One region of the Stenotrophomonas sp. AN71 genome, then DNA from elsewhere that is predicted to be linked to it. Evidence: predicted binding sites of a transcription regulator. Region 1 holds the regulator's gene; the other holds the start of a gene.
The links. Region 1 encodes FliA, which starts transcription of late flagellar genes. Its sites were predicted from a motif close to TAAAGTTTNNCNNNCNNNGGCCGATAA; they were not measured.
Positions count from the first base shown of each region.

Region 2: the regulator FliA is predicted to act here: its motif matches at 3,161-3,187, upstream of ABH900_RS03910 (methyl-accepting chemotaxis protein).

Region 1 covers NZ_JBNDKU010000001.1:564,740-576,147, forward strand. The annotation lists gene flhF (flagellar biosynthesis protein FlhF) at 1-1,137, shown strand, start outside; gene ABH900_RS02455 (MinD/ParA family ATP-binding protein) at 1,124-2,011, shown strand; gene ABH900_RS02460 (RNA polymerase sigma factor FliA) at 2,008-2,751, shown strand; gene cheY (chemotaxis response regulator CheY) at 2,809-3,201, shown strand; gene ABH900_RS02470 (protein phosphatase CheZ) at 3,201-3,806, shown strand; gene ABH900_RS02475 (chemotaxis protein CheA) at 3,809-5,641, shown strand; gene ABH900_RS02480 (flagellar motor protein) at 5,743-6,483, shown strand; gene motD (flagellar motor protein MotD) at 6,485-7,492, shown strand; gene ABH900_RS02490 (ParA family protein) at 7,497-8,279, shown strand; gene ABH900_RS02495 (chemotaxis protein CheW) at 8,276-9,532, shown strand; gene ABH900_RS02500 (STAS domain-containing protein) at 9,849-10,157, shown strand; gene ABH900_RS02505 (response regulator) at 10,154-10,519, shown strand; gene ABH900_RS02510 (chemotaxis protein CheA) at 10,565-11,408, shown strand, end outside.
Region 2 covers NZ_JBNDKU010000002.1:40,519-51,926, forward strand. The annotation lists gene ABH900_RS03905 (DUF2628 domain-containing protein) at 32-418, shown strand; gene ABH900_RS03910 (methyl-accepting chemotaxis protein) at 511-3,042, opposite strand; gene ABH900_RS03915 (NAD-dependent epimerase/dehydratase family protein) at 3,255-4,148, opposite strand; gene ABH900_RS03920 (S41 family peptidase) at 4,247-5,158, opposite strand; gene ABH900_RS03925 (MarR family winged helix-turn-helix transcriptional regulator) at 5,208-5,672, shown strand; gene ABH900_RS03930 (KGG domain-containing protein) at 5,833-6,141, shown strand; gene ABH900_RS03935 (DHA2 family efflux MFS transporter permease subunit) at 6,153-7,625, opposite strand; gene ABH900_RS03940 (TetR/AcrR family transcriptional regulator) at 7,750-8,379, shown strand; gene ABH900_RS03945 (VOC family protein) at 8,395-8,745, opposite strand; gene ABH900_RS03950 (hypothetical protein) at 8,822-9,022, opposite strand; gene ABH900_RS03955 (Rossmann fold nucleotide-binding protein) at 9,114-9,632, opposite strand; gene ABH900_RS03960 (autotransporter domain-containing protein) at 9,819-11,408, shown strand, end outside.

The sequences.
Region 1 (11,408 bases):
GCCAGCATCAGCGCGGCAGCCAACCGCGCCCGCTTCCAGATCGATCCGCCGCATGAAACGCATCACGAAAGCCCGGCCCCGGCCGTGCAACCGCCGCCGCTGCCTGTCGCCGTGGCCGGTACGCCGCAGGACATGATCGTCAATGAACCGGCGGCACCCGACACCCTCGCCGACGCCACGCCTGAGCCCACCCTCGCCCCGGCCCCGGTGCTGACCGTGGTGGCCCAGGACGATGCCGAGATCCGCCAGCTGCGCCAGGAAGTAGCCGGCATGCGCCAAGTGATCGAGCGCGAGATGAACCGCTTCACCGACGAGCGCCTGCGCGGCTGCCCGGTGCGCGCCACCGCGCTGGACCTGATGGACGAATATGGCTTCGATGCCGGGCTGGCCCGCGACGTGGCGATGCAGATCCCGCTGGAGACTGAAGCCCATCGCGGTCGCGGCCTGATGCTGGGGCTGATCTCGCGCAAGCTGCCGATCGCCCCGGTCGATCCACTGGAAGAAGGCGGCGTGATCGCGCTGGTCGGCCCAACCGGCGCCGGCAAGACCACCACCATCGCCAAGCTGGCCTCGCGCTTCGCTGAGAAGCACGCGCCACGCGACGTCGCCCTGGTGACCACCGATACCACCCGCATCGGCGCCCGCGAGCAGCTGTACGGCTATGGCCGCCAGCTGGGCATCGCCGTGCACGAGGCCAACAGCGGCACCGACCTGGACCAGCTGCTGGAGCGCCTGAAGGACTACAAGCTGGTGCTGATCGACACCGCCGGCCTTGGCCCGCGCGACCGTGCACTGGCTGCCCAGCTGCAGTGGCTGCGCGCCGCCCGCCAGGTACGCACCCTGCTGGTGCTGCCGGCCAACACCAGCTTCGGCGACATGGACGAAGTGGTCCGCCGCTTCGGAGCGGCCAACCTGCAGGGCCTGGTGCTGAGCAAGCTGGACGAGACCGGCCGCTTCGGCAACGCCCTGTCGGTGGCCGTGGACCATGCCCTGCCGATCACCTGGGTGACCGACGGCCAGGACGTGCCGGACGACCTGCACCGGGCCAGTGCAGCCAATCTCGTACTTCGCCTTGAAGATTTGCGCCGAGCGGCCGATATGCCCTGCAACCCGGAGTTGAACCATGCCGTCGCGTGAGTACGCCAAGCTGACCAAGACCTTCCCGCTGTCGGCCACCCGCAGCGAGCCGCTCGGCCCTGTGCGCACCATTGCCGTGACCGGCGGCAAGGGCGGCGTGGGCAAGACGAACGTGTCCGCCAACCTGGCCGTGGCGCTGGCCGGCATGGGCAAACGCACGCTGCTGCTGGACGCCGACCTTGGCCTGGCCAACATCGACGTGATCCTGGGGCTGAATCCCACCTTTACGCTGGCCGACCTGGTCGCCGGCCGCTGCACGCTGGACGACGTGATCGTCGAAGGCCCCAACGGTGTGCTGGTGGTACCGGCCGCGTCCGGCCGCCGGCACATGGCCGAACTGGCCCCGGCCGAGCACGTCGGCCTGGTCAACGTGTTCTCCGAACTGGAACGCGAGCTGGACATCATGGTGGTGGACACCGCCGCCGGCATCACCGATGGCGTGCTGACCTTCTGCCAGGCCGCGCAGGACACCGTGGTGGTGGTCTGTGACGAGCCGGCCTCGATCACCGACGCCTACGCGCTGATCAAGGTGCTCTCGCGCGAACGTGGCGTGGACCGCATCCAGGTCGTCGCCAACATGGTGCGCGACCCCAACGAAGGCCGCGTGCTGTACGAGAAGCTGACCCGCGTCTGCGAGAAGTTCCTCGCCGATGTCTCGCTGAACTACCTGGGCTGCGTGCCGCAGGATGACTGGCTGCGCCTGTCGGTACAGCGCCAGCAGCCGGTGGTGAAGGCCTACCCGTCCAGCCCGGCAGCCCTGGCGATCACCGAGATCGCCCGCCGCACCGCACGCTGGCAGGCGCCGACCGAACCGCGTGGCGGCGTCGAGTTCTTCCTCGAACGCATCCTCAAGCAGCGCGGGGTAGCCGCATGAAAGGCGCAGCCCAATACAGGGAAGTGCAACGTTCAGCCGCGAACGATGTCATCGCCCAGCATTCGGACCTGGTGCGGCGTATCGCCCATCACCTGGCCGCTCGCCTGCCGGCCAGCGTCGAGGTCGATGACCTGATCCAGGCCGGCATGATGGGCCTGATCGAAGCCTCGCGCAGCTACGACGCCGACCAGGGCGCCTCGTTCGAGACCTACGCTTCCATCCGCATCCGTGGCTCGATGATCGACGAGATCCGCCGCGGCGACTGGGTGCCGCGTTCGGTGCATCGGCGTGCACGCGATGCCGCCGCCACCATCCGTCGCCTGGAACAGAGCAGCGGCCGCGCCGCCAGCGCCACCGAGGTGGCCGCGGCGATGGAGATGCCGCTGCCCGAATATCTGCGGCTGATGGAAGACGCCGCGCGTGGCCAGGTGCTGAGCCTGGAATCGCGCATCGAAGACCAGGGCGAGCTGGACACCGTCGCCCAGGGTGGCCCGACCCCGCAGCAGGTGCTGGAACGCGGCGAGTTCGGCCGCGAACTGGGCAAGGCCATCGGCCACCTGCCCGAACGCGAACAGCTGGTGCTCTCGCTGTACTACGAACAGGAGCTGAACCTGAAGGAGATCGGCGCGGTGCTCGGCGTGAGCGAGTCGCGGGTCTGCCAGATCCACGGCCAGGCGGTGCTGCGCCTGCGTGGTCGACTGAAGATATTCGAGGCCGTCGACGCCGGCCTTGAAGAATGAACATGCCCGAGGCGGCTGCCCCCGGCCGCCCGGATTGAACAACAAAGGAATTCCGCTTTGAACAAGAACATGCGCATCCTGATCGTCGACGACTTTTCGACCATGCGTCGAATCGTCAAGAACCTGCTGGGCGATCTGGGCTTCACCAATACCGCCGAAGCCGAGGACGGGCATGCCGCACTGTCGTTGCTGCAGAGCCAGCCGTTCGATTTCGTGGTCACCGACTGGAACATGCCGGTGATGACAGGCATCGAGCTGCTCAAGGCGATCCGCGCCGACGCCAAGCTGAAGACGCTGCCGGTGCTGATGGTCACCGCCGAAGCCAAGCGCGAGCAGATCATCGAAGCCGCCCAGAGTGGCGTCAACGGTTACATCATCAAGCCGTTCACCGCGCAGACCCTGGAAGAGAAGCTCGGCAAGATCTTCGAGCGCCTGGCGGCCAGCGCCTGATGGATACCACGGTCGACAAGAACGCCCTCTCCCTGCGCCTGCAGGAAGCCCTGGACGCCCTGGAGTCCGGTGACGAAGCCGCATGGCGGCAGCGCATCGACGGACTGGTCGCGCTGCGCACGCAGCCGATGATGAGCGGCCTTTCGCGGCTGGCCCGCGAGCTGGGGCAGGCGCTGGGTGAACTGCCGACCGTGCCCAGCGAGGCCGGCGAACTGGACGACGCCTGCGCGCGCCTGGACCACGTGGTGGCGATGACCGAACAGGCCACCCATCGCACCCTGGACCTGGCCGAAGAGTGCCGCAGCCTGACCGAACAACTGCGCGCCGAAGGCCTGCAGCCGGGTCAGGACGCGCAGCTTGAGCGCATCCGCCACAACCTGACCGAGATCGCCCTGACCCAGAGCTACCAGGACCTGACCGGGCAGATCATCCGTCGTGTGGTCGGCATCGTACGCCGCGTGCACGAAGGTTTCGGCGCGCTCGGCCTGCCGCCGGAACAGCATCGCACCGACCCGGAACTGGCCGGGCCGGCACTGAAGGGACTGGACCGCCACGCGGTCTCGCAGAACGACGCCGACGACCTGTTGTCGGACCTGGGGCTGTAAGCATGAGCGCGGTATCCGACGACATCACTGCCGATTTCATCATCGAAGCGCAGGAGATCCTGGACCGCCTCGGCGAACAGCTGGTGTCGCTGGAGCAGGCACCCCAGGACACCGAGCAGCTCAATGCGGTGTTCCGTGGCTATCACACGCTCAAGGGCGGCGCCGGCTTCCTCGGTGTCACCGCCATGGTCGAGCTGTGCCACGCCGCCGAAGAAGCGCTGGGCATCGCGCGTGCCGGGCAGGCCCTGCTCCAGGCCCATCACTTCGACGCGGCCCAGCAATCGCTGGACTACCTGCAGTCGATGCTAGATGCGGTGTCGTCGGGCACCGAACCGGGCTATGCGCCGCCCGAGCTGATCGCGCAGTTCGACATGCATGGCAGTGCCGCGCCCGCCGCGTCGGTCACCGCACCCGCTGCCGCTGGCGGCGACCTGATCACCGATGACGAGTTCGAGGCCCTGCTCGATCAGCTGCATGGCGGCAACGCACCGACTGCGGTGGCCCCGGCAAAGAAGGCCGACGATGGGCTGATCAGCGAAGACGAATTCGAAGCCCTGCTCGACCAGCTGCACGGTGGCGCCGCGCCCGGCACCACACCGGTCGCCGTTGCACCATCGGTACCGGCGCCGGCACCGACAGCGCGCCCTGCCGCGTCCGCCCCGGCCGCCAAGCCGGCGAGCAAGCCGCTGGCAGAGGCCGAACACACCGTACGCGTGGATACCAAACGCCTGGATGCGATCGTCAACCTGATCGGCGAACTGGTGTTGTCACGCAATCGGCTGAAGACGCTGCGCGCACGCCTGCGCGATGAAGAGCTGGACCGTGCTGTGTCCACCCTGGACATCGCCACCGCGCGCCTGCAGTCGGCGGTCATGCGCACCCGCATGCAGCCGGTCGGCAAGGTGTTCTCGCGCTTCCCCAAGGTGGCCCGCGACGTTGCCCGGTCGCTGAAGAAGGAAGTGGATCTGGAGCTGATCGGTGCCGAAACCGAGCTCGACCGCAATCTGGTCGAGGCGCTGGCCGATCCGCTGGTGCACCTGGTCCGCAATGCCATCGACCATGGCGTGGAGATGCCTGAACTGCGAGAAGCGCAGGGCAAGCCGCGGATGGGCCACGTGCGTCTGTCGGCCCAGCAGGAAGGCGACTACGTCAGCATCGAGGTGCAGGACGATGGCGCCGGCATCGATCCGGAAAAGCTGCGCGCGAAGGCGCGCGAAAAGGGCCTGATCGATCCGGAAGCCGCCGCCCGCCTGAGCAGCGAGGAGTGCCTGCACCTGGTGTTCCTGCCGGGCTTCTCGACCAAGCAGCAGGTCACCGACATCTCCGGCCGTGGCGTGGGCATGGACGTGGTGCAGTCGCGCATCCGCGAGCTGAGCGGCCAGATCCAGATCCAGTCGGAACTGGGCCGTGGCAGCCGCTTCCTGATCCGCGTGCCGCTGACCCTGGCGATCCTGCCAACCCTGCTGGTGCAGGCCGGCGAGGACGTCTATGCGTTGCCGCTGGCGCGCGTGATGGAAGTCCTGCACGCCCCGCGCACCTCGCTGGGCTGGTTCGACGGCCGCGCCGTGCTCGACCGCCGTTCGCACACCCTGCCGCTGGTCGATCTGCGCCAGTGGCTGGATGTGACGCCTGCCGCGTCGCCCCTGCTGACCATCGTGGTGCTGCAGGCCGGTGAGGCCCGCTTCGGCCTGGTCGTGGACCAGGTGCGCGGGCGCGAGGAAGTGGTCATCAAGCCGCTGCCAAAAGCCCTGCGCGGTCTGCGCGGTTACGCCGGTGCAACCTTGATCGGCGATGGTCGCATGGCGCTGATCCTGGATGTGGATGGGTTGAGATGACCCCAGTCGGGCATGGCCCGGCGAACCGAAAACTGTGACCACCGTCTGTACGTACGCTCCCGGTGTCTCAAGTCCCATTCACACAAGCCGATACCGGACCCATGGATAGACTCAGCCTTATTGGACTCTTTCTCGCGCTGGCCTCACTGGTCGGCGGCAGCATCCTCAAGGGCGCCGGCCTGGCGTCGCTGTGGTCGCCGGCGGCGTTCGTGATCGTGATTGTCGGCACCATCGCCGCGATCCTGCTGCATACCTCGCCGGCGGTGTTCAAGCATGCGTTCAAGATCGTGCGCTGGGTCGTGCGTCCGCCGCACAGCGATCGTCGTGAACTGATCCAGCAGATCGTCGAGTGGAGCAACATCGCCCGTCGCCAGGGCCTGCTGGGCCTGGAATCGCAGGTGGAGGCGCAGCAGGACCCGTTCCTGCGCAAGGGCCTGCAGCTGCTGGTGGACGGCGTCGAGCCCGAATCGATGCGGCACATGCTGGAAATCGAACTGGGCAGCCAGGAACACCAGGACCAGGCCGGCGCCAAGGTGTTCGAGGCAATGGGCATCTATGCACCGACGCTTGGCATCATCGGCGCCGTGCTCGGCCTGATCGCAGTGATGAAGAACCTGGCCGACCCCAGCAAGCTCGGCCACGGCATCGCCGCCGCGTTCACCGCCACCATCTACGGTATCGCTTCGGCCAACCTGCTGTTCCTGCCGGTTGCCGCCAAGCTCAAGAGTGTGATCTCGCACAACACGCGCGACCGTGAAATGGTCATCGAAGGCCTGATCTCGATCGCCCAGGGCGAGAACCCGCGCAACATCGAAACCAACCTCTCCGGCTTCCTGCACTGACATGGCCCGCCGCAAGCACCACGAAGAGCACGCCAACCATGAGGCATGGGCGATTCCCTATGCCGACCTGATGACGCTGCTGCTGGCCTTCTTCGTGGTCATGTACGCAATCTCCTCGGTCAACGAGGGCAAGTACCGGATCATGGCCGACGCCCTCACCGATGCGTTCGGTGGCGCACCGCGCACCATCAACCCGGTGCAGGTCGGCAACAAGCAGGTGCAGGGCGGCGGCTGGGACAGCCCCTCGGTGATCAAGTCCGGCACCAAGGTTGGCCCGTCCGCGCCGGCGCCCTCGCACGACCCCACCCTGTTGCCATCGATGGCCTCGCAGATGCGCATGCCGGTGTCGGTCCACAACCAGGAACAGATCGCGCGTGCCGAGCGCCAGCTCAGCAGCATCGCCGACCGCCTGACGGCCGCACTGGCACCACTGATCGATCGCGGCATGATCAGCGTGCGCCGCACCGAACTGTGGATCGAGGTCGAGATCAACAGCGACATCCTGTTCCCCACGGGCTCAGCCGCGCTGGACGTGCATGCACGGCAGACCCTGGCCAGCCTGGCCGAGGTGCTGCGCGACGTACCCAACAGCGTGCGCGTGGAAGGCCACACCGACAATGTGCCGATCGCTACCGCCACGTTCCCCTCCAACTGGGAACTGTCGGCCGGTCGCGCGGCCAGCGTGGTGCACCTGTTCGCCGACCAGGGCGTGCAGCCGTCGCGGCTGGCGATGGTCGGCTACGGCCAGTTCCGCCCGCGCGAGGAGAACGAAAGTGCGCAGGGCCGCAACCGCAACCGGCGGGTGATGGTCATCATCCTGGCCGACACCAGTCATTCGGTGGACCCGCTCGGTGAACGCCTCAATGCCGCCACCGGCGCCGTTGGCAACGCCTCCCCCGAACAAGCCGACGCAACTCCGGCTACCTCCCCCATCGCACCGGTGAAGTTGCCGCCGGTGCCGGCTGGCAGCCGTGTCGGCGCCGCCGTTCCCCCGGCAATGAAGGAGTAAACCGATGCGCATCTGGGCAGTCGCCAACCAGAAGGGCGGAGTCGGCAAGACCACCACCACCCTCGCCCTCGGCCGCGGCCTGGCCGGGCTCGGCCATCGCGTGCTGCTGATCGACCTTGATCCGCATGCCTCGCTCAGCCGCGCGTTCGGTGTGCCGGTGGATCCGCCGCCGGCCGGTGTACTGGAACTGTTCGGCGCGCCGCCAGCAGATCTGTCCAGCCTGTGCCACGCCAGCAGCATCCATGGCCTGGACTACGTCTGCGCGCAGTCGGCACTGGCGACACTGGAGCGACGCAGCGCCAACCAGCCCGGCCTCGGCCTGGCCCTGCAGAACGCGCTCGCACGCCACCAGGGCCAGCACGACTACATCCTGCTGGACTGCGCACCGACGCTCGGCCTGCTGATGATCAATGCGCTGGCTGCCGCCGACCGCCTGATCATCCCGACACAGGCCGAGCCGCTGGCCCTGCATGGCCTGGAGGGCATGGTCCGCACCGGCGAGATGGTCGAGCGCTCGCGCCGCCGTCCGCTGCCGATCTCGATCCTGCCGACGCTGTTTGACCGTCGCACGCGTGCCGGCAACGAATCGCTGCGCACCATGCAGGACCGCCATGGCGCGCGCGTCTGGGAGGATGCGATTCCGATCGACACCCGCATCAGCAACGCCGGCGGCCTGACGCTGCCCAGCGTCGGCGAGGACTACCCGGGCCGTGGCCTGGCAGCCTATCGCCGTGCATTGAACTGGATCCTCGGCGAGGATGCCCGCGCGCTGGAGCAGGCCGCATGAACAGCACCGGCGTGTTGGACGACTACCTGGACGAACTGCTGAGCGAAGCGATTGTTGCGGCTCCGCCTGCCACGCCAACTCCCGGTAGCGCCGGGCCACGCCCGGCGAGCACAGCAGTCGCAGAACGCGAGCCGACCTGGGACGATCTGCCGGCCGAAGTGGTCCATGAAACCGAAACGGCCGCCATCGCCCCGGTCGAAGATGACGCGGCGCTGCAAGCCGCGTTCGACGCCGCCGCAACGCCTGCACGCGAACCCACCTGGGACGACCTGCCGGCCGAGGTGATCTACGAAACGGACACCGTCGCCGCCCCGACCGTCGATGCCGCAGCGCTGGAAGCCGCCTTCGAGGCCGCGTCGGCACCGGGTAGCGCCGGGCCACGCCCAGCGAGCGCAGCGGACGCAGAACGCGAGCCGACCTGGGACGACCTGCCCGACGAGGTCATCCACGAAACTGCATCCGCCAACGTCACTGCGAAGACCGGCCCGGAACCCACCTGGGACGATCTGCCGGACGAAGTGATCTACGAGACCGACCCGGCCGACAGCCATCGCCTCGCCCACACCGACAGCCCCGGCCTGCAAGCCGCCTTCGAGGCAGCGGCCGGCGGCGAAGACGTCCCCACGCCACCGGCGGCGGTGATCGCAGCACCCGTGTCACCACCGGCTGCGCGGCCAGCACCGGCTCCGGTGGCGCGCGCTGCCGCCACGCCACCGCCGCGCGTAGCCGTGGATGCGCCGGCAGGCAACCGACCCGGGACCTGGCAGGAGCTGCAGGCCCAGGCACACCAGCCGGCGCGCAGCCCACATCCGCAGAACCGCCGTGCCGGCGAACGCACCTCGCGCTGGCTGCGCCTACGCTGCGGTACCCAGGCCTACGCGCTGGAATTGCTGAAGGTGCAGGAAGTGGTGCTGCCGGTGCCGCTGCTGCCGTTGCGCGGCACCGCGCCGGCCATGCTTGGCATCATGAACCTGCGTGGCCAGGTAGTACCGGTAATGGATCTGGGCCTGCACCTGGGCGCCGCCGCGGCCGAAGAGGACGCACAGACCCGCATCGTGGTGCTGGAGGAGGACGGTGAAACCATTGGCCTGCGTGTATCGGCGGTGGAAGATGTTGCCAACCTCACCGATTCGCAGATCGAACCGCCCGATACCGCGCGCATCTGCCAGATCTCCAACGACCTGTTCCGCGGTGTGGCCCGGGTCAGCCAGCGCCCGATGATCCTGCTCGACGCGACGCGACTGTTGAGCTGAGCCGAAAAGAAAAAGGGGACGGAGGGGATTAAGTCGTAAATGCCCGTGCCCCTCCGAGGCTATCCGTGGAAACGGCGACCGCGCAGTGGGGACGTAAGGTGTTGATCCAACGGATCAATTCCTTGCGTCCCCGACAGGTAACGCGTCGGCGCAAGGCGACGACTAGGCTGATGGTGGGCAGAGCGCAGGGTCGTTTGCGACTTAATCCCCTCCGTCCCCTTTTCAACAGCACCGCATCGACGCACCTCGTCGATTCTTCTAAAGAACCCCACTGGTATGCCGTTATGGATCACGGAACCGTTTGTCCGGAGCAACGATGAGCACTGTCGAACTGGGTGAGGATCTCGGCATCGAGAGCAGCACCGAGCTCAAGAACCGCCTGGCCCCGCTGGTGGCGCAGGCAGGCGAGCTGACCCTGGATGCAAGCCAGGTCGCCCGCATCCACACAGCCGCCGTGCAGGTGCTGTGTGCCTTCGTGCAGGCCCGCCGCGAGGCAGGCCTGGGCACCGGCTTCCACGGTTGCACTGCAACCTTCCGTGACGCCGCGCGCCTGCTGGGCGTCACCCAGGCCCTGGGCCTGGACGTACCCCATGACAACCTGAAATCTGTGGAGAACGCTGCATGAGCGCACGTATCTTGGTGGTGGACGATTCGGCGTCGATGCGCCAGATGGTTTCCTTCGCCCTCACCTCGGCCGGTTTTGCCGTCGAAGAAGCCGAAGACGGCGCGGTCGCGCTCGGTCGCGCCAAGGGCCAGCGCTTCAATGCGGTGGTCACCGACGTCAACATGCCGAACATGGACGGCATCGCGCTGATCCGCGAACTGCGCCAGCTGCCGGACTACAAGTTCACCCCGCTGCTGATGCTGACCACCGAATCGGCCGCGGACAAGAAATCCGAAGGCAAGGCCGCCGGCGCCACCGGCTGGCTGGTCAAGCCGTTCAATCCCGAACAGCTGGTCGCCACCGTGCAGAAAGTGCTGGGCTGATCGCCCCGCATCGCTCCCCCTCTTCGCTTCCGGACCACCACTGCCATGAGCATGGACCTGCAACGCTTCCACGCCACCTTCTTCGAGGAGAGCCGCGAAGGCCTCGACGCAATGGAGGCTGGCCTGCTGGCCCTGGAATCCGGGCAGCAGGACGCGGAGATCATCAACTCGGTGTTCCGCGCCGCCCATTCCATCAAGGGCGGCGCCGGCACCTTCGGCTTCGATGCCATCGCCAGCCTGACCCACGTACTGGAAACGCTGCTCGATGAGCTGCGCGCCGGCAAGCGGGCACTGGAAGGCCACGCGGTCGACGCCATGCTGTCCTCGGTGGACGTGCTGCGTGCTCTACTGCGCGAAGCAGAACACGGGCAGGCCGCTGACCCGGCCGCCGTCGCCGCAGTAAAGGCACGCCTGGAAGCGGTGCTGTCCGGGCAGGCCGCTCCCAGCGCGCCGGTTGCCGCTGCTCCACAGGCTGATGAAACGCCGGAAGCCTGGCAGATCGGCTTCACTCCGGCACCGTCGTTGTTCATGAGCGGCAACGACCCGCTGCGCATCATCCGCGAACTGGAGCACCTCGGCTCGCTGCAGGTCGCCGCGCGCATGGAGCGCCTGCCGGGCTTCGCCCAGCTCGACCCGCTCGAAGCACACCTGGCATGGGACCTGGGCCTGGTCGGCAAGGTGCCACGCAGCAAGATCGAAGACACCTTCGCCTGGGTGCTGGACGACTGCGAACTGGACATCCGTCCAGCGGCGCCGCCGAGCCTGGCTACCCAGACTCCGACGGCCGTTGGCGCAGCCACACCCGCAACCCCTTCAGCACCCGCCGCGCCCGCCGCCAGTGGTGGCGCCAGCCAGGAAGCAGAAACCTCGATCCGCGTCAGCGTCGACA
Region 2 (11,408 bases), on a different contig from region 1:
TAACCGTTTTCCTACAAGGACGTATCCGTCAATGAATGCCGTCGATCTTTCCCGCTTCAGCCCGAAGTGGCAGTTCCGCTTCACCTTCTTCCAGCAGCACGGCGCTCCCAAGGAGCCGGGCTTCAAGCAGGCCTGGAAGGCGCTGTCCTTCGGCGACCGCCTGAAGGTCAACATCAACTTCTTCGCCTTCTTCTTCGGCTTCATCTACCTGCTCATCCTGGGCATGTGGCGCAAGGCACTGGTGGTGATCGGTATCGGCATCGTGCTCACCATCGTCTCCCTGTTCCTGCCGGATGTCGTCGCGCGCCCCCTGTTCATCGCCATGAACTTCCTGGTCGCCTCCAGCACCAACTACAGCTACTACCTGGAGCAGGTGAAGGGCAAGGCCAGCTGGAACCCCTTCGAAGGCATGTTCTGAACCCCTGCGCTGGCCGGACCTGATCCGGCCACTGCGCGGAAACGACGACGCCCGGCTTCGGCCGGGCGTCGTCGTTTGTGGGAGCCGGAAGCTCAGGCCGCGTGGCGGGCAGCGGCCACCGGTTCGGCCTGCAGGCGGAAGCGCGATACCGCCACCGCCAGCTGCTCGGCCTGCTCTTCCATCGCGCGCGCGGCAGCACTGGCTTCTTCCACCAAGGCGGCGTTCTGCTGGGTGGTCTCGTCCATCTGCACCACGGTCTGGTTGACTTGTTCGATGCCCGCCGACTGCTCGCGCGAAGCCGCCGAGATCTCGGCCATGATCTCGTTCACACGCCCGACCTGGCCGACGATTTCCTGCATGGTGCGGCCGGCGCCATGCACCAGCTGCGCACCGGTGCCGACCTGCGCCACCGAGGCATCGATCAGCTCCTTGATCTCCTTGGCCGCACCGGCCGAGCGCTGTGCCAGCGCGCGCACTTCACTGGCGACGACGGCGAAACCACGGCCCTGCTCGCCGGCACGTGCTGCTTCCACCGCCGCGTTCAGTGCCAGGATGTTGGTCTGGAAGGCGATGCCATCGATCACCGAAATGATCTCGGCGATGCGCTGCGATGACGCCTCGATCTGCTCCATGGTCTGCACCACCTGGCTGACCACCTGGCCGCCCTCGCTGGCGACGCCCGCGGCGGAACCGGCCAGGGTGTTGGCCTGCAGCGCATGGTCGGCGTTCTGGCGCACGGTGGAGGTCAACTCCTCCATCGACGCGGCGGTCTCTTCCAGGTTCGCGGCCTGCTGCTCGGTGCGACGCGACAGATCGCTGTTGCCGGCGGCGATTTCGCCTGCGGCAAGGCGGATGCTGGCCGCCGACTGCTGGATCTGGCCGACGATCCGGGTCAGCTGCTGCACGGTGCTGTTGGCATCGTCGCGCATCACCGCGAACACGCCATGGAAGTCGCCCTGCATGCGTGCACTGAGGTCGCCAGCAGCGATCGCGCGCAGCAGCGTCGAGAGCTCGGCCAGGTTGTGATCGCTCACCTGCATCATGGTGTTGAGGGTGTCCACCATGCGGCGGAAATCATGGTCGAAGCGCAGGGCATCACCACGCACCGCGAAGTCGCCGTCGGCAGCGGCAGCCGCCAGCTGCTGGATCTGTTCGTTGATCGCCGCCAGATTGTGTTTGGTGGTGGCCATGGCGGAGGTGAACACCGCCTTCTCGCCCGGCAGGGCTTCCATGTCCACGCTGAGGTCACCCACCGCGTAGCGCTGCATCACTTCCACCAGGCGCTGGGTGACGGCATTGCTGGAGGCGACCAGCTGGTTGCTGTCGGCCACCATGCGCCCGTACTCACCCGGGAATGCCGCCGCATCCATCCGGTAGCTGATTTCGCCGGCGTCGTGGCGACGCGCCATCTCCGCCTGTGCAACCATCACCGCCTGCAGCTGGCCGCGCATACCCTGCATCGCCTCCAGCAGGCGCCCCACTTCGTCGTTGCTGCGTGCCGGCAGCGTACTGTCCAGCTTGCCGGCAGCAACGTCACCGGCCACGCGCACCGCTTCGGCCAATGGGCGGATGGCCAGGCGGCGCAGCAGCACGTAGACACCCGCGCTGAGGGTCAGTGCAGCGACCACACCGACCAGCAGGGTCAGCCACAGCAGCTGGCGCGCTTCAGCCACGATCACCGCGTGCGGCATCACCACACCCAGCGCGAAGCGCTGCGGGGCATCGCCCACGCGCAGCGGCACATAGACGCGTACGTTGCCGTCCGCATCCGGGATAAAGGCTTCGAACGGACGATCGGCGGCGATGTCGGCCAGCATGCTGCGGGTCAGCGCATCGCTGCGCGGCTTGCCGATTTCGGCGGCGGTGGCCGACGCCAGCACCACGCCCTTGGGCGAGAGCAGTTCGACGCGGCCGGCGCCCATCGGCTTCAACGTGGCCAGATGCTTCTGCAGGGCAGCCAGCGAGAAGTCAACGGTGAACACGCCCAGGAACCTGCCGTTTTCAACGATCGGCGTGCTCAGCGTGCTCATCAGCACTTGCTGGCCGGCGATGTCGTAGGCGTAGGGTTCGCTGACCTTGGCCAGCTTGTCGCGGCTGGGCACGACGTACCAGTCACCGGAGCCACTGGCGGTCTCGGTGTAGTCGGTCATCGGCGATTGCTGCGGCTTGCCGTCATGCCAGGCCCAGTAGCTCATGAAACGGCCGCTGGCATCGTGTGCGTCGGTATCGACGAACGCGGCATCCTTGCCATCGAAGGCATCGGCTTCCCACATGGTGCTCTTGCCCAGCCACTCCGGATGGGTGCGCAGCTGCTCGCCGAGCACAGCGGCCAGGCTGGCACGATCGGGCACATCACCGCGCGCGCGCTGGGCCAGCACGGTTTCCACCATGGCGTCGTTGCTGGCGAAGGCGGTGCCGAGGTCGGCCGAGACCTGGCGCGCCTCGGCAGTGGCCTCGCTGGACATGGTCTGGCGCGAGGCATTGATCAGGCTGGCGCTGGCCTGGCGGTAGATCAGGAACGCGGTCAGGCCGAAGCACAGCAGTGCGATCACGGCGGTGCCCAGCATCAGCTTGTGGGCGATGCTGCCCGGACGGCGGGCAGCGGCGGAACGGGAAGGGGGCATGGAAGGGTCCGCAAGGCAGTTCAGGACGACCGGTACCGCGAGGGCACCGCGCAGGCGCGCGATCCGTCGCGCAGGCCACCGGCCGCCGGGACCAGCCCGGCGCTGGAAGCGCACCGGGTTAGCGGCCGGCCGCCAACGAGGTTGAGGCGTCGCATCCGCACTTTCCTGAACCTGCTCAGGGACGGGTCAGCCAACCGTCCGGCCGGCCCTCCTCATTCGGCCACGCGGTCCTTGATCCATTGCGCGCGCGGCAGCACTTCGATGCTGCCCACGGCGTACTGCTGCAGCACATCGTCCGGCCCGAAGCGCGGCTGCCAGCCCAGCACACTGCGGATGCGGGCACTGTCGTAGACGCGATCGATGCTGAGCGGCAACGGCCAGCCGCGGCGCTCGAACTCAGCCAACAGCTGCGGCGCACGGCGGGCCAGCACAGTGCGCGGCTGGCTGGCCAGCTGCAGGCAGTCCTCACGCCGGAACGGGGTCGGCGCACAGGCGACATAGCGCGCGAACGCGGCGCCCTGGTCCAGCAGCAAGGCGGCGTGTGCGCTGGCCACATCGCGTGCGTCGATGCCACGGTGCAGGCGGAACATCGCCATGCGCTCGGGAGGCTCGGGGAAGCAGCGGCCCATGCGCAGCACGCGCACGCTGAAATCCACGGTGGCCGCAGCTTCGGCCAGCGCTTCGGCCTGCAGCTTGGTACGGTGATAGACCGTGCGCGGCAGCGGCTCGGTGTCTTCGTCGATCCAACGGCAGCCACCGGCCACCACGGCGTGACCGTACAGCGCGGTGGTGCTGGTCAGCACGAAGCGCTGTGCACCGGCTTCGCGTGCGGCCTGCAGCAGGTGCGCGGTGGCGTCCACGTTGATCTGCTGGAACACCGCGTCCGGCACCAGCCCGACGTGTGGGGCATGCAGCGCCGCGGTATGGATGACCGCGTCGACGCCCTGCACTGCGCGCGCGATCGCCTGGCGATCGGTGACATCGGCGATGATGCGGGTGGTGGCAAACGGGCTGCGATCCAGCCCCACCACTTCGTGGGCAGCCGCCAGCGCACCGAAGATCGCACGCCCGATGCGCCCGGAACTGCCGGTCAACAGAATCTTCATTGAGTCCATTCACTCGAAGCGCCCGGGAATTACCGGGATGCTTCGATTCTAGGCATGCATCGCCGCGTCTGCGATAGGAGCGTGCTTCCGATGTGCGTTCATCTTGACGACTCGGGCGGGGTCAGCAGCTGCCGGGCGACGAACAACGGATCGTCGCCACCGGCTGCATCGGGCACGACACCGGTGCCTTCCCAGTTGCCACCGGTGCGCAGGTTGATCGGCTGACGGTCGGGAATACTGATCTGATAGCCATCCGGCAGCAGCACAGGATCGCCGAACATATGCGCGGCGCCACCACTGCGCGTGCCAACGATGCGCGCGCGGCCCAGCGCCTGCAGCGAATAGGCGACGAACTCGGCCGCCGAGGCGGTACGACGGTCGACCAGCACCACCAATGGCTTCAGGTAAGCGGGCAGACTCGCCGGCGGCAGCGGCACCTCGCTGCGCCGGCCGCGCTGCTCCAACTGCTGCACCGCGACGTTCTTTGCTTCCAGCAGGGTACGCACCAGCAGGTCCGCGCTGCCATCGTCGCCACCACCGTTCTGGCGCAGGTCCAGCACCAGGCCATCGGTGTCGGCCAGCAAGGCAAAGGCCGCAGCCAGTTTTGGTTGCGCCAGCTCGAGCGGGTAGAACGTGCTCACCCGCAGGTAGCCGATGTTGCCTTCCAGCACGCGCACCTCGCGCACGCCGGCGCCGTTGCGGTAGGCGTCGGCACGCCAGGCCATCAGCCAATCGTCCTGGCCGGCCGCCGCGTCCACCCGCTCGACATGGAAGTGACCATCGAAGCTGTCCAGATCCTGGTTCAGGCGCGCACTGAAGGCGGCCGGGTCGGCGCAGCTGGCGGCGTAGCGCTGCTGCTTCGCCCAGCTGCGCAGGGCCTCGGCGATGCGTGCGCCCTCGCCTTCATCCAGGTACTGCGCCTGTACCGCCGAGGCCGCCGCCTGCAGCACGGCGTCCTGCGCCGGGCAGGCCGCCGCCAGCAGCGCACCGAACATCCAGGAGACCATCATGACCCGCCCCACGTTGATGATATGTAAGTGCTTATATATCATCACCGATATGGATCTCCAACACGCCACGCTGGGTACCCTGCTGCGCGCCCTGCTCGACCAGCTCGATCCTGCCGTCGAACAGGCCTACCGCGATCTGCAGCTGGACTATCGCCCCCGCTACACGCCGGTGCTGCGCACGCTGATGGCGCAGGGCCCCTGCCGGATCAAGGACCTGGCCATCGCCTGCGGGCTGAGCCATTCGGCACTCAGCCAGACGGTTGCGGCGATGGTGCGCGACGGCTGGCTGCACACCGCGAACGGCGAGGACGGGCGCGAGCGTATCCTTCAACTGACCCCGCATGCACAGCAGACGCTGCCTGCCCTGCAGGCGCAATGGCTGGCCACCGCGCACGCCGCGCGCAGCCTCGATGCCGATCTCGGGTTGCCGCTCGAACAGGTCCTGCGCCAGGCAATGCAGGCGCTCGAACAGCGTCCGTTCGCGGATCGCCTGCGAGAAGCCCGCAAGCGCTGACGCCCTGGCGGTCGCGATCCGTCGCACCGCACCGACAGGCACCGTAGCAACCCGTGAACGAAAGTACCGTGCCGTGTGAAGGTCATGCGGCCGGCGCGTACATCGTTTTAGCCGGACAACGGCGACGATGGCAGCCACCTGCAACAAAGGGAGCATTCACATGGCAGACCGGGAACACAGCACGTCCCAGCGCGGCTTTGCCGCGATGGACCAGGACAAGCAGCGTGCCATCGCCGCCAAGGGTGGACGTGCGGCACATGCATCGGGCAACGCGCACGAGTTCAGTCCTGCCGAGGCGCGCGTCGCTGGCCGCAAGGGAGGCGAGGCCATCAGCCGCAACCGCCAGCACATGGCGGCGATCGGTCGCGAAGGTGGGCATGCGCGCCACGCCAATGCACGGCAACCATCGCAACAACAGCAGCAGGTCGCCGATTCCACGCCGGACATCCCGCCCCGCCAACAGGGCTGAATGCAGAACGGTCACCGCCCCATGCGCTGCCGATGCAGGCCCGCAGAAACAGCGATCGCCAGCGCACCGGCCAGCGCCATCGCCCATCCAAACCCGCTGGCCATCGCGCTGCGATACCAGGCCAGCATCTCCGACGCAGGCGGCATCAGCGGCGGCTGCAGAATCAGCGCACGCGCGTGTTGGATCAGAACGGGCTGGCCGGCGGCGCGCGCGGAGACGGAGAACTGCTGCACCGCGCGCAGGCTCATCAGGCTGCCGAGCAACGCGATCCCCAGGCTCATGCCGGCCTGGCGCAACGCGTTCATCGTCGCCGAGGCGATGCCGGTGCGTTCGGCAGGCACGCAGGCCATGACCGCCATGCCGGTCGCCGGGACCGCCAGGCCCATTCCGATGCCGAGCAGCATCAGCAATGCGCAGACATATCCACGCGACGTTGCCGGCTCGAACGAGGTCATCGCACACAACGCCACACCGGTCAGCGCATAGCCCAGCGTCAGCGCGGTGTGCAGGCCGATGCGTGCAACCAGGCGACCGAACAGCAATGACACGCCCCCCATCAGCAGGAACTGTGGAACCAGCTGCACGCCCGCCTGCGCGGCATCGCGTCCCTGCGCCTGCTGGAAGAACAGCGACAGGAAGAACAGGCTGGCATAGGCGGTGAAGCCAAGCACGAACGACGCCAGGTTCAACATGCGGAATCGCCGGTCGATGAACAGATCCAGCGGCAGCAGCGGGCGCGCAACGCGACGTTCCACCCACGCGAACGCCAGCAGGCCCAGCGCCGCGACGCCCAGCGCAAGCGTCGTCCGGGATGCCAGCAGTCCATGCTCGCCGATCGCGATCAACCCGTAGCTGAGCGCGCCCAGCGCGATGATGCTGAGCAACTGGCCGGCCGGGTCCAGCGCTGCATGCTGCGGATGCCGCCGCTCCGGAATGCCCCAGGCACCCAGTGCCAGTGCCAGCACGCCCAACGGTACATTGATGAGGAAGATGCTGGGCCAGCCCACCCGTTGCACCAGCACCCCTCCCAGCAACGGCCCCAGCACCAGCGCCAATGCGCTGAAGGCCGACCAGCCGCCGATCGCGCGGGCACGCTGGCGAGGCTCGGGAAACGCATGACTGAGGATCGGCATGGCGCTGGGAATCAACAGCGCGCCGGCCACGCCCTGTACCGCACGCCCAGCCACCAGCGTGGACAGAGTGGCCGCGCCGGCGCACAGCAACGAGCCCAGGATGAAGGTGGCCACGCTCAGCAACCACATGCGGCGATGGCCATGGCGGTCTCCCAGCGGTCCCGCCGACAACATCACCGCCGACAGCGCGATCGCATAGGCGTTGATCACCCACTGCAGGCCCGCCATGTCGGTGTGCAGCGCCTGCTGCAGCGTCGGCAGGGCGACGTTGACGATGCTGATGTCCAGCGAGGCGAGGAACGTGCCCAGATAGGCCGCCAGTACCAGCGCCGGGCGTCGGAAGCGTTGCATGCGCGTACCCCGGAAAGAACTGCGCGCATCGTAGCTACTGACTGACCGTCGGTCAATGACCGACGGTCAGTCAGTGTCAAAGGGCCGCTAGAATGAGGGCCGTCGCACCCGGACCCCGCCCACCATGCAGATCCCCGCAGTCGCCAGGCCCCGTACCAAGCCCGCGGAAACGCGCCAGGAAGAACTGATGGACGCCGCCCAGGCGCTGTTCCTGTCACAGGGCGTGGAAGCAACCACCATCAGCGACATCGTCGTCGCCGCCGATGTGGCCAAGGGCACGTTCTATACCTACTTCGCCTCGCGCACCGAGATCCTGCAGGCGCTGGCGCAACGCTACACACGGCAGTTCATGGCCGAGGTCGGGCAGGCCGTGCAGCGGCATCCTGCCGACGATGGCGTGGCGCGCCTGCACGCCTGGATCCGCGCCAACATCGAGATCTATGTACGCACCCATGCCCTGCACGATGTGGTGTACGCCAACCACCATCACCGGCAGCGCGGCAACGCCGAACGCACTGCGATCCAGCAGCAACTGCTGGACATCCTTGAAGATGGCATCCGCGCAGGCCTGTGGCAGCTGCCCACACCGCAGGTGACCGCCTCGCTGATCTATGCCGGCGTGCACGGCGCCACCGACGATCTGATCGCCATGCCAGCGCAGGACGCGGAGGCTTTCATCGCGGCCGTGGTGGCTGATTGCCTGCGAATGGTCGGTGTGTCACCGCTGCCTGCACGCGGCCGCAGACGCCACTGAGGCCCGATCCAGCGCTCAGGCGTGGGCGAGGATGTTGAGCAACCGCCCGAACGGATCGCGCACGAAGAAGCGGCGCACGCCCCATGGCTCGTCGGCCGGTCCGTATTCCAACGCGATGCCAGCTGCGCGCATGCGCTCCAGCACCTCCTGCAGGTTGTCCACTTCAATCGACAGATCCGGCACCGGCATGCCGGCGCCACCTTCGCTGGCGAAACTGAGCTGGGCCAGCGCACTGCCCTGACCGCCATGGGTAATGATCCAGCCGTGGTCCATCACCACCGGCATGCCGAGCAGGTCGCCGTAGAAGGCGGCGGCACGCGAAGGATCCGGTGTAGCGATGTTGGCAACGACGCGCTTGACAGCCATGGCACTCCCGCATCGGAAACAGAAGAGCCCCGTCGAGGACGGGGCCCCACATCGGGCGAACTTCAATCGGCGCGACTCACACGCCCATGCACATATCGACCACGCAGGTGTTGTACGCCTGCTGGCATTCGGTGGCGTCACCGCCACTGGCCAGGCACATCTGGTAAGCCCTCCAGCACGGCTTGTCACAGGGTTCGACAGGACCGGCCACCGCGACCGAACCGCTGCAGGCCAACGCAAACACCGCACCTGCGATTACCTTCCTGAAAGCACGCATCGACATCACTCCTTGATAAGCCTGGTGAGCCCAGGCCGGGTCACCTTAGCGCTGCACACGGGACGCGGAGTGAAGGCGCAGGGTGATGGCCTCAGTGCTGCAGCAACCCCAGCACACGCAGCTGCTGGGCCAGCTCATCGATGTTGCGCCACGGCAGAATCGGCGAGTTGCCACGTTCGTCCGGCGGATTGTCCGGCAATCCGTCGGACCAGCCACCTGCCCCCACCAGCGGCAGCAGCGGACGCTTGTGCAGCCACGCCAGGCACACTTCGGAAATGGTGCCCGCGCGGCCACCGATGACGATGCAGGCATCACCGGCCAGCGCCATGATCAGGTTGCGCGCATCGCCCATGCCGCAGGGCACCACCACCGTGGCGGGCCAATCGGCCGGCGGCATGCTGCCCTCCGGAACGACACTCAACACCTGGCCGCCAGCGGCGATCGCCTGCTCGGCGGCCACGCGGGTGGCGGCGCTTCCACAACCACTGACCACGGTGATGCCCTGCGAGGCCAGGAACCGCCCTGCCTCCGCGGCGCGCTCGAATGCGTCACTGCCAGGGTCTGCACTACCCAGTATCGCCAACTGCGGTTTACGGATTGCGGTGGTCATCGACGGTCCCGGTTGATCGGAAGAGAGAACGGGGTGGAGGTGAGGTAGTGCTTCGCGGCGCGCGTCGTGGCGTCAGACTGTCACGCAAGATTAACAGGTTCATAAAATTCCCTTCACATAACTGGGGGATATCGCCACCTCTTGGCGTTAACGGCCTTGATGTCCGTCAACCAAGGAAGTTGTCCGATGAATCACCCGCTGTACGGCCGTTCGTCCCGCTCCCTGTCGCAGCGCCCGCTGGCGCTTGCCGTCGCCAGCTCGCTGCTGCTGGCCACCGCGCTGCCTGCCCTGGCCAGCGAATCACTCGATGCCTGGCAACAGCAGCGCCAGCTGCAGGCGGCGTGGGCACTGCCTGCCGCCAGCACCGCGCCGGCAGCGACGGCCAGCGCGCCTGCCGCCAGCAGCACCGCCATTCTCGGCAACCCTGGCGATCCGGCCAGTTGGCGCAGCGATGAGTTCAATGCCGACTGGGGCCTGGGCGCGATGGGCGCGGACTACGCCTATGCGCGTGGCCTGACCGGCAAGGGCGTACGCCTGGCACTGTTCGACTCGGGCTCGGCACTGGCCCACCCCGAGTTCGCAGGGCGCAACACCTCCAGCATCACCATCGGGCCGAACTGTGCGACGCCCGGTGTGGTCGCCGGTGCAGGCGCCTGCGAACAGACCCGCGGCGAGCAGCCCGGCTACAACTACTACGGCCTGGGTGCCGGCGTTCCGGCCTCACTTGCTGCACGCCTGATCGCCGCCGGCCAGCCTTACGGTTTCAGCTACGCCGACCACGGCACCCACGTACTGGGCACCATCGGCGCCAACCGCGACGGCAAGGGTATGCACGGCGTGGCATTCGGTTCGAACCTGACCGCCGCCCGCGTGTTCGGCGACACCTACTACGAGTGGCGCCTGGACCCGGACAACTACTACCGCCCACGCGCGGTGTACCGCACCGATCCGGACGACGCCGCGACGCTGGACATGTACGCGCAGATCCAGGCGCAGGGCGTACGCGCCATCAACCACAGCTGGGGCATTTCCACGCGCAACATGACCGCTGCCGCACTGGACCTGCAGTACGCCAGCATCGGTGCCGGCTACGGCGTGTATGGCAGCATCTACGCCGCCCAGGGCGATACCCCCGGTTCCACGCTCATCCAGGTGTGGTCGGCCGGCAATGGCAGCGGCGCGGTGGCTGGCATCACCGCCGCAATGCCGCGCTGGAAGCCTGAGCTGGAGCCGTACTGGCTGGCCGTGGCCAACGTACGCCGGCCGAATGCGGCTGCCGGCGAAACCGACTATGTGATCGATGGCAGTTCCAGCATCTGCGGTGTTGCCGCCAACTGGTGCATCTCGGCCCCGGGCACCGACATCCTCAGCACCATCGTGTCCGGCGACATCAAGGGCCGCGTCGAGAACACCTCTACTTACACTCGACTGATCATCGACAGCGAGAACACCCAGTACGTCTACGGCACCAAGACCGGTACCTCGATGGCTGCGCCGCACATCACCGGTGCCCTCGGTCTGCTGATGGAGCGCTTCCCGTACCTGGACAATGCACAGGTCCGCGACGTGCTGCTGACCACCGCGCGTGACCTCGGCGCGCCCGGCATCGACCCGATCTACGGCTGGGGCATGGTGGACCTGCGCAAGGCCATCGAAGGCTACGGTTCGCTGCGCGTGGACACCAACGTGGTGATGAACCAGAAGGCCGGCGGCCTGAAAGTCTGGGAAGGCGATGCCTGGGACAACTGGACCAACGACATCGGCGGCCCCGGCAAG